DNA from 2 places in the Catellatospora sp. NPDC049111 genome. Region 1 is predicted to be linked to the other one. Evidence: predicted binding sites of a transcription regulator. Region 1 holds the regulator's gene; the other holds the start of a gene.

The links. Region 1 encodes HrcA, which represses chaperone genes, less so after heat shock. Its sites were predicted from a motif close to GGTTNGCACNCTCNNNNNGAGNGTGCNAACC; they were not measured.
Region 2: groL (chaperonin GroEL) is a predicted target of HrcA. The motif match lies at 2,560-2,590, and genes of this name have one in related genera.

Annotation. Positions count from the first base shown of each region.
Region 1 covers NZ_JBEZEB010000017.1:89,683-96,473, forward strand. The annotation lists gene AB0B66_RS23325 (16S rRNA (uracil(1498)-N(3))-methyltransferase) at 1-676, opposite strand, end outside; gene dnaJ (molecular chaperone DnaJ) at 772-1,902, opposite strand; gene hrcA (heat-inducible transcriptional repressor HrcA) at 1,945-2,967, opposite strand; gene AB0B66_RS23340 (DUF4870 domain-containing protein) at 3,197-3,697, shown strand; gene hemW (radical SAM family heme chaperone HemW) at 3,704-4,918, opposite strand; gene AB0B66_RS23350 (enoyl-CoA hydratase-related protein) at 4,936-5,754, shown strand; gene AB0B66_RS23355 (hypothetical protein) at 5,843-6,715, shown strand.
Region 2 covers NZ_JBEZEB010000012.1:79,075-85,865, forward strand. The annotation lists gene AB0B66_RS19055 (cold-shock protein) at 287-490, shown strand; gene AB0B66_RS19060 (hypothetical protein) at 652-1,641, shown strand; gene AB0B66_RS19065 (hypothetical protein) at 1,638-2,501, shown strand; gene groL (chaperonin GroEL) at 2,690-4,312, shown strand; gene AB0B66_RS19075 (sugar porter family MFS transporter) at 4,633-6,054, opposite strand; gene AB0B66_RS19080 (GNAT family N-acetyltransferase) at 6,112-6,791, opposite strand, start outside.

The DNA.
Region 1 (6,791 bases):
TACGCAACACGTTCTCGCCCAGGCGCACCGCCACCGCACCGGCGGCGAGGAACGCCGTGATCTCGGCATCGTCGATGCCGCCCTCGGGGCCCACGACCAGCACGATCTCCCCGGCGGCGGGCAGCTCGACCTGGGACAGCCGCTCGGTCGCCTCCTCGTGCAGCACGTACACGGCCGAGGCCGTCGTGAGCCGCTGGACGAGCTGTTTCGTGGACAGGTCGGGGTCGCCGCCGACCACGGGCAGGAACGTGCGGCGGGCCTGCTTGGCGGCCTCGCGGGCGACCGCCGCCCACTTCTCGCGGGACTTCGTGCCCCGGTCGCCGCGCCACTGGGCGACGCTGCGCGACGCGGCCCAGGGCAGGATCTCGTCGACGCCGACCTCGGTCATCGCCTGTACGGCCAGCTCACCCCGGTCGCCCTTGGCGATGCCCTGGGCGACGACCAGGCGAGGGTCGGGCGCGTGGGCGTACCGCAGCTCGATGATGGCCAGATCGAGCGTGCCCTTGCCGATGGCCTGGACCACCGCGGACGCCAGACCACCGCGCCCGTCGGCGAGCAGCAGCGCCTCGCCCACCCGCAGCCGCTGCACCGTCGCGGCATGGTGGCCCTCCGCCCCACCGAGCGTGTAGACCCGCCCCGCAGGCAGCTCGTCGACCAGGAACAGCGGCGCACTCACGGCAGACATCCTCCAGTGGTGATCATGAACTTATGGGTGCCGACACGCCGTCGAACACGTCCATAAGTTCATGATCAACGCGGTGAAGAGACCCCTCAGTGGCCGTTGAAGGCGTCGCGGACTCGGGAGAAGAAGCCGCCCTGCTTGGAGAGTTCGGCGACCTCCTCGCCGCGGGCGCGGGCGAACTCTCGGAGCATGCGCTCCTGCTCGCCGTCGAGACGGGTGGGAGTGCGGACGTCGAGGTGCACGAACAGGTCGCCGCGGCCGGTGCCGCGCAGGTGCGGGACGCCCTTGGCGCGGATGCGCAGGGTCGAGTTCGGCTGGGTGCCGGGCTTGACCTCGACCTGCTCCTCGGAGTCCAGGGTCTTGATGGTCAGGCGGGTGCCCAGGGCGGCGGCGGTCATCGGGACGGTGACCTTGCAGTGCAGGTCGTCGCCCTTGCGCGCGTACACGTCGTGGGCCCGCTCGTGGATCTCCACGTACAGGTCGCCGGACGGGCCGCCGCCGGGGCCGACCTCGCCCTGGTTGGCCAGCCGGATCCGCATGCCGTCCTCGACGCCGGCCGGGATCTTCACGGTCAGGCTGCGCCGGGTGCGGACGCGGCCGTCGCCGGCGCAGGTCGGGCACGGGTGCGGGATCGTGGTGCCGAAGCCCTGGCAGGCGTTGCACGGGCGCGACGACACGACCTGGCCCAGGAAGGTGCGCTGCACCGACTGCACCTCGCCGCGCCCGCCACAGGTGTCGCAGGTCTGCGGGTGGGTGCCCGCCGCGGTGCCGGCGCCGGAACAGGTGGTGCACAGCACCGCGGTGTCCACGGTGATCGGCGCCTCGACACCGAACGCGGTCTCGAACAGGTCGAGGTCCAGCCGCAGGATGGCGTCCGCGCCGGGCCGGGTGCGCGGGCGCGGGCCGCGCGAGCCGCTGCCGCCGAAGAAGGCGTCCATGATGTCCTGGAAGCCGACGAACGGGCCGCCGCCGGGGCCGCCCGGACCCGCGCCGCCTCCGCCCGGCGCGAGCGGGTCGCCGCCCAGGTCCACCATGCGCCGCTTCTGGTCGTCGGAGAGGACCTCGTACGCGTTGTTGATGTCCTTGAACTTCTCCGCCGCGGCCGGGTCCGGATTGACGTCCGGGTGGTACTGACGGGCGAGCTTGCGGTAAGCCCGCTTGATGTCGTCGGCGTCGGCGTCCTTGGGAACGCCGAGAATGCCGTAGTAGTCCTTGGCCACGCTGTCCTCAAGCCTCGTTCAGCAACAACAGGAAATTCGGAATCAATGTCCCAGCATCTCGCCCACGTAACGCGCCACGGCGCGAACGGTGGCGATGGTGCCGGGGTAGTCCATGCGGGTCGGGCCGACGATGCCCATCCCGCCGACGACGGTCGCGCCCGGACCGTAGCCCGTGCTGACCACCGAGGTGGCCCGCAGGTCGACGACCTCGTTCTCGTCGCCGATGCGCACCCGGGCCGCGCCCGACTTCACCTCGTCGAAGAGCTTGAGCAGGATGACCTCCTCCTCCAGCGCCTCCAGGATCGGCCGCAGCGCGCCGGTGGTCAGGTCCAGCGGGCCCATCCGGGCCAGGTTCGACGTGCCGGCGAGGGCCAGCCGTTCCTCGTGCCGCTCGACGAGGGTCTCCAGCAGGACGCTGACCAGCGTGCTCATGGTTGCCTTGCCCTGCGGCTCGGCCCGCTCGACCAGACCCTGCACCAGCGGCGGGGTGTCCACCAGCTTCACGCCGACCAGGGTCGCGTTGAGGGTGCGGCGCAATTCGGTGATCTCGTCCGGCTCCACGGGGCCAGGCAGCTCGACGACCCGCTGCTCGACCCGGCCGGTGTCGGTGATCATGACGAGCAGCAGCCGGGTGGTGGAGACCGGAACCAGTTCCAGATGGCGTACGGAGGACCGGGTCAGGCTCGGGTACTGCACCACGGCGACCTGGCGGGTGAGCTGCGCGAGCAGCCGCACCGCGCGGTGCACCACGTCGTCGAGGTCGACCGCGCCGACCAGGAACCGCTCGATCGCCCGGCGCTCGGCCGGGGAGAGCGGCTTGACCCGCGACAGCCGGTCTACGAACAGGCGGTAGCCCCGGTCGGTGGGCACCCGGCCGGCCGACGTGTGCGGCTGGCGGATGAAACCCTCCTCCTCCAGCACGGCCATGTCGTTGCGCACGGTCGCCGGCGACACACCCAGGGCGTGCCGCTCGACCAGCGCCTTGCTCCCCACCGGCTCCTGCGTCGCGACGTAGTCCTCGACGATGGCACGCAGCACTTCGAGTTTGCGGTCATCCAGACCCATACGCACCTCCCGGCTGGCACTCGTCGTGAGCGAGTGCCAGTCTACGTGGGCCGTCACCCGGACGGCATAGGCGTGGTGACGGGGTCGACACCACGCGGCATCCGACACCTGGCGCGGACATCGACAAAGTGGACAGCGGGTAAACTCGGCCGATCGGCTCGCAGTGTGTCGCCTATCGGTCACGGGTGTTGACTGGCGCCGATTGATCCACAGACCTAGCCTGTCGGGCATGAGTGAACCCACCCCGCCCGGCTCCTCGGAGCCGCCGGTTCCTTCGGCCCCCTCTTACGAGCCGCCGGCCCCGGCAGCGCCGCCGTCGGCCCCCGCGTCTCCCCCGCCGTCCGCCCCTGGCGGCTACACCCCTCCGCCGTCGGTCGGCGGCCCCGCCCCGGTCGGCTACGCCAACCCGGATGACAAGACCTGGGCCCTGGTCGCCCACTTCGGTGGCGCGCTGACCTGGTTCGTCGCTCCGCTGGTCGCCCTGCTCGTCAAGGGCAACGAGTCGCCCACGGTCAAGGCGCACGCGACCGCCGCGCTGAACTTCCAGATCCTCTGGGGCGTCATCAGCATCGTGAGCCTCTGCGTCGGCAGCTGCCTGAGCTGGCTGATCCTGCCCATGGTGCTGTTCTTCGTGCCGCTGTTCCCGCTGATCATGGGCGTCATGGCCGGTGTCAAGGCCAACAACGGCGAGCTGCCGAAGTACCCGCTGACCATGAACCTGATCAAGTAAGCCGGGTCACCAGGCCAGCAAGGAGTGGACCACCGCGTCCGCGAGGAGACGGCCGCGCAGCGTCAGCGCTGCGCGGCCTTCTGCGTACGCGGAGGGTTCGAGCAGCCCGTCGGCCAGCGCCTGCCCGGCCGCGGCGCGCCCGGCCTCGTCCAGTACGGCCAGCGGCAGGCCCTCGATCAGGCGCAGCCGCAGCAGCACGTCCTCGGTGTGGCGCTGCTCTTCGGTCAGCACCTCCCGGCCCAGGCCCGGGGAGAGCCCTTCGGCCAGCCGGGCCGCGTACTTCGCCGGGTGCTTGACGTTCCACCAGCGCACGCCGCCGACGTGGCTGTGCGCGCCGGGCCCGAGGCCCCACCAGTCGCCGCCGCGCCAGTAGAGCAGGTTGTGCGCGCACCGGGCGGCCTCGTCGGCGGCCCAGTTCGAGACCTCGTACCAGCCCAACCCGGCGGCGGACAGCGCCGCCTCCGCCGCCAGGTAGCGGTCCGCGGCCACGTCGTCGTCCGGGGAGGCCAGCTCCCCGCGCCGGATCCGGGCCGACAGGCGGGTGCCGTCCTCCACGATCAGGGCGTACGCGCTGACGTGGTCCACCCCCGCGCCGACCACCGCGGCCAGCGAGGCGGCGAAGTCGTCCTCGGTCTCCCCCGGCGTCCCGTAGATCAGGTCCAGGTTGACGTGCTCGAACCCGGCCTCCCGCGCCTCGAGCGCGGCGGCCGGGGCGCGCCCGGCGGTGTGCTTGCGGTCCAGGATGCGCAGCACCCCGGGCGCGGCCGACTGCATGCCCAGCGAGATCCGGGTGAATCCGGCCGCGCGCAGCTCCCGCAGCGAGGCGGGGTTCACCGACTCGGGGTTGGCCTCGGTGGTGACCTCCGCGCCGGCGGCCAGTCCCCACGTGCTGTCGACCGCTTCCAGCATCCGGCCGAGCTGGGCCGGCTTGAGCAGGGTGGGCGTGCCGCCGCCGACGAAGACGGTGTCGACGCGCGGCGGGGCGGGCAGCACCTTCGCGGCCAGCGCCAGCTCGGCGAGCACCGCCTCGACGTAGCCCTCGGTGTCCGCGCCGCCCAGCTCCGAGGCGGTGTAGGTGTTGAAGTCGCAGTACCCGCAGCGGCTGGCGCAGAACGGCACGTGCAGGTACACGCCGAAGCCGCGCCCGCCGACGTCGGCCAGCGCGGACTCGGGCAGGACACCGGTGTCGGGTACGGGTTCACCGTCGGGAAGCTGGGCCACGGCTCTAGTCTGCCCTCATGTCCTCACCTGACTCCCACCTCGTCCGGGTCACCCACGCCCGCGGCGTAACGACGATCACCCTCGACAGCCCGCACAACCGCAACGCGCTGTCGCACCGGCTGATGACCGAACTGCTGGCGGCGCTGGCCGAGGCGAACGCCGACGACCGGGTACGGGTGATCGTGCTCGACCACACCGGCCCGGTCTTCTGCTCCGGCGCCGACCTGGCCGAGACCGCCGCCGCGGCGAAGTCCGGGCAGATGCCGGCCGCGCTGCTGGGTGACGTGCTGGGCGCGGTGGCCCGGTCGGCCAAGCCCGTGGTGGCCGTGGTCCGGGGGCCGGCCCGCGCGGGCGGGCTGGGTCTGATCGCCGCCGCCGACCTCGCGGTGTGCACGGCGGGGGCCACGTTCGCCTTCACCGAGGTGCGGCTGGGGGTGGTGCCCGCGCTGATCTCCGCCACGGTGCTGCCCAGGCTGGCCCCGCGCGCCGCCGCGGAGCTGTACCTGACCGGCGACGTCTTCGACGGACCCCGCGCCGCCGCGATCGGGCTGGTGACCGCGACCGCGCCGGACGACGACGTGGACGCGGTCGTCGCACGCTGGTGCGAGAGCCTGGTCCGGGGGGCGCCCGCCTCGCTGGCGACGACGAAGGAACTGCTGCGCCGCCGCCCGGAGCCGGACCTGGACGCCGAGCTGGCCCACCTGTCGGAAATCTCGCTGCGCTTCTTCGGCTCCGCCGAGGGCCGCGAGGGAGTCGCCGCATTCCGGGAGAAACGGGATGCCGCTTGGGTTCCGCGGTCCGACGAGGACGGTGCTGTGGCGGCGGCCACCCCGTAGGGTGGCCTGAACGAGCCTGCGGCGGGGGCGGGCGGCTTGCGGACTTCGACAAGCCGCCCGCCCTCGCGCACATGTCGAGGAGGCCGCTGTGAAGGGCAAGCATGCGCTGACCGTCCTGGTGATCCTCGCCGTGGTGTTCGGCGTCGGCGGCTACCTCGCCCGGCAGCAGTTCGACGGCAAGCTGGAGATCCCGCTCCCCCGGCTCGGCGCGCCCGAGTGCGTGGCGCGCGCCGACGGCGAGGTGCGCCTGGACCCGGAGCAGATGGCCAACGCCGCGACCATCGCCGCCGTGGGGATCAGCCGCAACGTGCCCGACCGCGCGGTGATCGTCGCGCTGGCCACCGCCCTGCAGGAGTCGAAGCTGCGCAACCTGGAGCATCTCGGCGAGGGCAACGACCACGACTCGCTCGGCCTGTTCCAGCAGCGGCCCAGCCAGGGCTGGGGCACCGCGAAACAGATCATGGATCCGCGGCACGCCGCCAAGCGCTTCTACACCAGTCTGCTGAAGGTCAAGGGGTGGCAGAAGATGCGGGTCACCGAGGCCGCCCAGCGGGTGCAGCGGTCGGCCTACCCCGAGGCCTACGAGAAGTGGGCCGAGGAGGCGACCGTGCTGGCCAAGGTGCTGACCGGACAGCAGGCAGGCGGTGTGACCTGCGACACGTACGGCGACGAGCCGCCGGCCGACGCCGCGACCGCGAAGGCGCTGGCCGACCGGATCAAGGCCGACTTCGGCACCGCCAAGGCCAAGGGCGTCACCGCCGAGGGCACCGCCCTGCGCGTACCGGCCGCGAACAGCAAGGCGGGCTGGCAGTTCGCGCACTGGCTGGTGGCCCAGGCGCCGATCACCGGGGTCACCCGGGTGACCTTCGCCGACCAGCAGTGGTCCGCCGGTGACCGCGCGTGGTCGAGCGCCGAGAAAGTGGCCGAACAGGTGGTGGCCGAGGTCGTCGCGGGCGGGTGACCCTGGTGGCAGGCCGGTCCGACGAGCCCCGCGCGACACAGTCACTCGGGAACGCGAGTTAGTATCGGCACTCGTT
Region 2 (6,791 bases), on a different contig from region 1:
GGAGGTGGCGATGACGGGCATGAAGGCGGCCGGAATGCGGCGCGAACGGATGCGGCGGCGGTTGTCCACGTTCCACCCAACCCCCGGGTGGCCCGCCCGGTCACGCGATAGAGCGCGCTCATGGTCAGATTGCCGACTGTCGAACTGTAATGGGAGCATTACAGGTCCGTTTTGGGGCTGTGCGAGGGTACCGGTGCTCGTGTAGCGTGCGAGGACGGCTGACAACACCAGCCGGGGGTGGCCCGCTACAGGACCGCCCAGCTTTACAGAAGTGAGGAAGTGCACCGTGGCACAGGGCACCGTCAAGTGGTTCAACAGCGAGAAGGGCTACGGCTTCATCGCGGTCGACGGAGGGCAGGACGTATTCGTCCACTTCTCCGCGATCGAGATGGACGGCTACAAGGCGCTCGACGACGGTCAGCGCGTTGAGTTCGAAATCGCCCAGGGCCAGAAGGGCCCCCAGGCTGAGAAGGTCCGGGTCATCGCCTGACCGCTTGGCCATCAAAGCTTGAGTAATACGGAAAGGGCTCTGATCCCACAGGATCGGGGCCCTTCCGCCTTTTCCGGATACGGCGTCGGGCCGCAGGGGACAGCGGCGTGGGCGCGGGCGTGCCACACTGGGCGGCCCCTCCCTCCGACCTGGAGCAGCACATGTCCGAGTCCACCCCGAACCCCTACGACGCCGGCGAGCCGCTGCCGTCCGAGCAGGGTTTCCGGCCGCCCGACGAGGCATACCGCGTGGCGACGCCGGACTTCGGTCCGGAGCACGACCCGCTGGTCAACCCGGCCGTGCAGGGGTTCAGCGGGTGGACCTACCGGGTGGGCGGCGTGCTGCGGCGCGGGTGGTCGCAGCTGCTCGTCATCTTCGCGCTGACCCACCTGCTGCCGACCGTCGTGTTCGGCGTGCTGCTGGTCGCCGGTGTGATCGCGGGCGGCGGCTTCGACCTGAGCATCCTCGGCCGCTCGGACATGGCCGAGGAGCTGATCGCCACGCTGCTGGCGACCGTGGCGGCGTACGTGGTGGTCGTGCTGCTGCTGCAGATGCTCGGCTACGCCGCGGCCACCCACCTGGCCACCCGGCAGGCGGCCGGGCTGCCGGTGACCGTCGGCGAGGCGATGCGCTACGGGCTGCGCCGGATGCTCGGCCTCACCCTCTGGCACGTGCTGGCCTACCTGCTCGTCGGCCTCGGCGTCGTCGCCGTCGCCGCGTGCTGCGTCCAGATCGCCTCGCTGATCGGGGTGATCCCGGTGCTGCTCGTCGGCGGATACCTGATGCTGGTGATCGCACTGCTCGGCCCGGCGTTCCTGTTCGAGCGCGGCAGCCCGCTGCGCCGGTCCAGCACGCTGCTGCACAACGCGTTCTGGCCGACCACCGGACGGCTGCTGCTGCTCGGCCTCACCCTGTTCGCCGGCTCTGTCATCGAGCGGATGCTCAGCGCGATCGGCACCGCGGTCGTGCCGCCGGGTGACACCGCCATGGCCGTGGCGATGACCGGGGCCACCACCCTGCTCGGTGCCGTCATCGAGATTCCGCTGACGATGGTGCTGTTCAGCGGCATCCTCATCACGTACGCCGAGCGTCGCGGGGCCGAGGACACCGTCTCCACCCGACGGCTCGTCGACGAGCTGGCCGCGCGGTGATCGAGCAGATCCCGGCCCGGTCGTCCTGGCTTCGCGAGACCCTGAACCTGCTGCGAGCCTGCTGGTGGCGAGTGCTCGCGATCAGCGTCGTCACCGAGGCGGTCGCCCTGCTCGCCGTCGGTGGGCTGCTGCTGTTCGCCACCTTCGGACCCAGCCCGGGGCTGGATCTGGACGAACCCGTCTACATCGTCGGCGTCTACGTGCTGCCCGCCGTGCTGTCGGGTGCGTGCACCGCCTGGGCGTGGGCGGCGGCGGTCGAGGTGCTCCGCGGGGCCGGCGAGGGCCGCCGGGTGCGGGTCGGCGTGGCACTGGGACAGGGGGTGCGGCGGTGCGGCCGACTGGCTCTGTGGCTGGCCGGAGTCGGCCTGATCCGTGCCGCGGCCAGCTTCTACGTGTTCTACAGGTTCACGGACTACCCGTACTCGATCTCGTCGTTCGAGACCTTCTCCACCGTGATGACCGTCGGCGGCTGGTACCTGTCCTTCGCCACCGCGCTGCTGCCGCTGGTCGTGCTGTTCGAACGGCGTGGACCGGGGCGGGCATGGCTGCTGGCGCACAGCCGTGCGACGACGATCGGGCAGATCGTCGCGCTGCTGGCGTTCGGTTGGGCCGCCGACGAACTGGCCGGCGTCGCGCTGGCCAAGGCGGTGCAGGTCGACATGCCGTTCATGTTGGCGCGGAACCTGCAGCTGGTGGCGGACTCGATCCTTGGCGTGCTGACGTCGGCCGTGACGATGACCGCGCTCACGGTCGCCTACCTGCACCGGGTGGCCCTGTCGACGACGCCCGGCCCGCCCTCCGCCGATCCCGCGCCGGACGGCTCCGAACCGGTGGTCATCGAACTCGGCCGCACCTGGTGAACCACCTGTGATCATCCCGTGTTCGCTTGCACTCGGGGGGCGAGAGTGCTAAACAGGTGATTGGCACTCTCCTCGCGTGAGTGCCAATACGAGACCAGAAGTCGGAGTTGCGGGGCTGCCGAATGGTGGCAGCCGGTCGTCGCGGGCCAGCTCTCCGACCTCGGATTGTCCAGGAGGACAACGCCGTTATGGCCAAGATTATCGCGTTCGACGAGGAGGCTCGCCGCGGCCTCGAGCGGGGAATGAACGTCCTCGCTGACGCCGTAAAGGTGACGCTCGGCCCCAAGGGCCGCAACGTCGTGCTCGAGAAGAAGTGGGGCGCCCCCACCATCACCAACGATGGTGTGAGCATCGCCAAGGAGATCGAGCTCGAGGACCCGTACGAGAAGATCGGCGCTGAGCTGGTCAAGGAGGTCGCCAAGAAGACCGACGACGTCGCCGGTGACGGCACGACGACGGCGACCGTCCTGGCCCAGGCGCTGGTCCGCGAGGGCCTGCGCAACGTTGCCGCCGGTGCGAACCCGATGGCCCTGAAGCGGGGCATCGAGGCCGCCGTCGCGTCGGTGGCGGAGGAGCTCTCCAAGCTGGCCAAGGACGTCGAGACGAAGGAGCAGATCGCCTCCACCGCCTCGATCTCCGCGGCTGACCCGACCGTCGGCGAGATCATCGCCGAGGCGATGGACAAGGTCGGCAAGGAAGGCGTCATCACCGTCGAGGAGAGCAACACTTTCGGGCTGGAGCTGGAGCTCACCGAGGGTATGCGCTTCGACAAGGGCTTCAACTCGGCCTACTTCATCACCGACCCTGAGCGCATGGAGGCGGTCCTGGAGGACCCCTACCTGCTCATCGTCAACGGCAAGATCAGCAACGTCAAGGACATGCTGCCGATCCTCGAGAAGGTCATGCAGAGCGGCAAGCCGCTGCTGATCATCGCCGAGGACGTCGAGGGCGAGGCCCTGGCGACCCTGATCGTCAACAAGATCCGTGGCACCTTCAAGTCCGTCGCCGTCAAGGCGCCGGGCTTCGGCGACCGCCGCAAGGCCATGCTGCAGGACATCGCGATCCTGACCGGTGGCCAGGTCGTGTCCGAGGAGGTCGGCCTCAAGCTCGACAGCACCGGTCTCGACATGCTGGGCCGCGCCCGCAAGGTCGTGGTCACCAAGGACGAGACCACGATCGTCGACGGCTCCGGTGACGCCGACCAGATCAACGGCCGGGTGAACCAGATCCGTGCCGAGATCGAGAAGTCGGACTCCGACTACGACCGTGAGAAGCTGCAGGAGCGCCTGGCCAAGCTGGCCGGCGGTGTCGCGGTCATCAAGGTCGGCGCGGCCACCGAGGTCGAGCTCAAGGAGCGCAAGCACCGCATCGAGGACGCCGTTCGCAACGCGAAGGCGGCCGTCGAGGAGGGCATCGTCGCCGGTGGCGGCGTCGCGCTCGTGCAGGCCGGCAAGACCGCGTTCGAGAAGCTGGACCTCTCGGGCGACGAGGCCACCGGTGCCAACATCGTCAAGGTCGCGCTCGACGCCCCGCTGCGGCAGATCGCCGTCAACGCGGGCCTCGAGGGTGGCGTCGTGGTGGAGAAGGTGCGCAACCTGGAGCCCGGCTGGGGCCTCAACGCTGCGACCGGCGAGTACGTCGACCTGCTGAAGGCCGGCATCCTCGACCCCGCCAAGGTGACCCGTTCGGCGCTGCAGAACGCGGCCTCGATCGCGGCCCTGTTCCTCACCACCGAGGCCGTCGTGGCCGACAAGCCGGAGAAGGCCGCCGCTGCGCCGGCCGGCCCCGGCGGTGGCGAGATGGACTTCTGATCCGTCAGGATCAGAAGCGGTATCAGGGCTGATCCGTCCGGATCAGATCCACCGCAACACCTGAACACGACGAAGGCCCCCGAGCTCCGGCTCGGGGGCCTTCCCGTTTCGCCCCGTTTCGCCCCGCCCCGCGCCCCGCCCCGCCGCCGCGCTGTGCCGCGCCCTCCCACGCGCTGTGCCGCGCTGTGCCGCGCCGCCATGATCGTTCAACTTGCCAGGCAGGTGGGCGAAAGCGGGCTCAAGATACGCACAGGTGCCGGGCAAGTCGAACGATCATGGTGAGTGGGCGGACCGAACCGGCCGCGCCGGCCGTGGGCGGGTCACATGGCTTCGAGTTCGCGGCCCTTGGTTTCGCGGACGGCCTTCCAGACGAAGACGAAGGCGAGCAGGGCGAACAGGGCGTACAGGCCGTAGGCGAAGGTCAGGCCGATGTTCGACAGGGCCGGGAACGTGGTGCTGATCAGCCAGTTCGCGATCCACTGCGCGGCGGCGGCGACGGCCAGCGCGGTGGCGCGGATCTTGTTGTTGAACATCTCGCCCAGCAGGACCCAGACCACCGGGCCCCAGCTCATGCCGAAGGCGACCACGTACAGGTTGGCGGCGACGAGGGCGACCTTGCCGATCGCGGGGCTGAGCGTGGTCAGCGTCTCGCCGTTGGGCCCGACCGTCTGGGCGGCGGTGGAGAAGCACCAGGCCATCGTGCCGAGGGTGAGCACCATGCCGGCCGCGCCGACGAGCAGCAGCGGCTTGCGGCCGACCTTGTCGACCAGGGCGATCGCGATGAGCGTGGTGACGATGTTGGTGATGCTGGTGATGACCGTGATCAGCAGTGCGTCGGACTCGCTGAAACCCACCGACGCCCACAGCGCCGACGAGTAGTAGAAGATCACGTTGATGCCGACGAACTGCTGGAACACCGAGAGCAGGATGCCGACCCAGACGATGGGCAGCAGCCCGAACTTGGGGCCCTTGAGCACGTTCAGATGGACCTTTTCGGTGGTGCCCGCCACCGTGCGCTTGATGTCGGTGATGCGTTTCTCGACGTCGCCGCCGATCAGCCGCTTGATCACGTCGCGGGCCTCGGCCAGGCGGCCGCGGCGTACCAGGTAGCGGGGTGACTCCGGGATCTGCAGCGCCAGCACCCCGTAGATCACCGCGGGCACGGCGGCCGAGGCGAACATCCAGCGCCAGGCCGCGCCGCCCCACGGCACCGCCTCCATCGCACCGCCCGCCACGTCGGCCAGCAGGTAGTCGACCAGCAGGGCGACGAAGATGCCGCTGACGATGGCGAGCTGCTGCAGCGAGCCGAGCCGGCCGCGGATGTGCGCGGGCGACACCTCGGCGATGTACGCGGGCGCGATGACGCTGGCCGCGCCCACGCCGAGACCGCCGACGATCCGCCAGAACGTCAGGTCGACGGGGCTGAAGGCGAGGCCGGAGCCGATCGAGCTGGCGATGAAGAGCGCCGCGGCGATCAGCATCACCCGCACCCGGCCGAGCCGGTCGGCCAGGGGGCCGGCGAACCAGGCGCCGACGGCACAGCCCAGCAGAGCCGCCGACACGACGAAGCCGAGCGCCACCGAGCCCAGGTGGAAGGTGTTGCGCAGAGCGTCGACGGTGCCGTTGATGACCGCGGTGTCGTACCCGAAAAGGAAACCGCCCACCGCCGCCGCGGCGGCGACCATGATCGCCGCGCCCTTGGTCTCGTGGGGTTCGGCTATGGGGCTGGTCGGGGCTGCCACATCCTCATGGTGCCCCGAAACCACCAGTTCTAATCTGAAATGCGAAAAAAGCCCAACTCATAGCGATTTGTGGAAGAGGAAGAAGACCCGCTCGATGACCGCGCCGGCCGCTCCGGAGTAGAACGGCACCGGTCCCACCCAGCCGATCTGCGCTCGGGTGATGCCGCGGTCGGCCTGGTCGCGCAGGCACCGTCGCAGCAGGACGCCACCGATGCCCAGGCCCGCCGCGGCGGGCAGGGTGCCCATCGGGCCGAACCAGCTCGGGCGGCAGCCGCCCCACGCGGCGAACGCGATCGGCTGCCCGTCGCGGATGGCCACATGGCAGCCACCGGTCCCGCCGACGGCTCGTTCCACCTCGGCCACCCAGGCCGGGCCCCACTCGGCGGCGATCAGCGGCCGCAGCTCCCGCAGGTCGTCAGTCGTCGCCGCGCGTACGACGACGTGCGCGGCGGCCAGCCGTTCCTGCGCGGCCCGGGTCTCCCGCAGCGCGGGCGAGCCCTCGGCCAGGTCCGCGGTCATGTTCCAGGCCGTACGGTCGTGGGCGTACCCGAGCGCCGTCAGCGCGCACACGGCCGGGGTGTACCGCACGTCCACGCCTGGCCACGCGTGCGTGGGCGGATTGCCGGCGACCCGCACCGCGGTCAGCCCGCGCGCCCGCAACTGCCCCTCGACGGCGCCGACCAACTCGCGGGCCAGGCCCTGCCGCCGGAACGCGGGATCCACGACCAGCAGGTCCA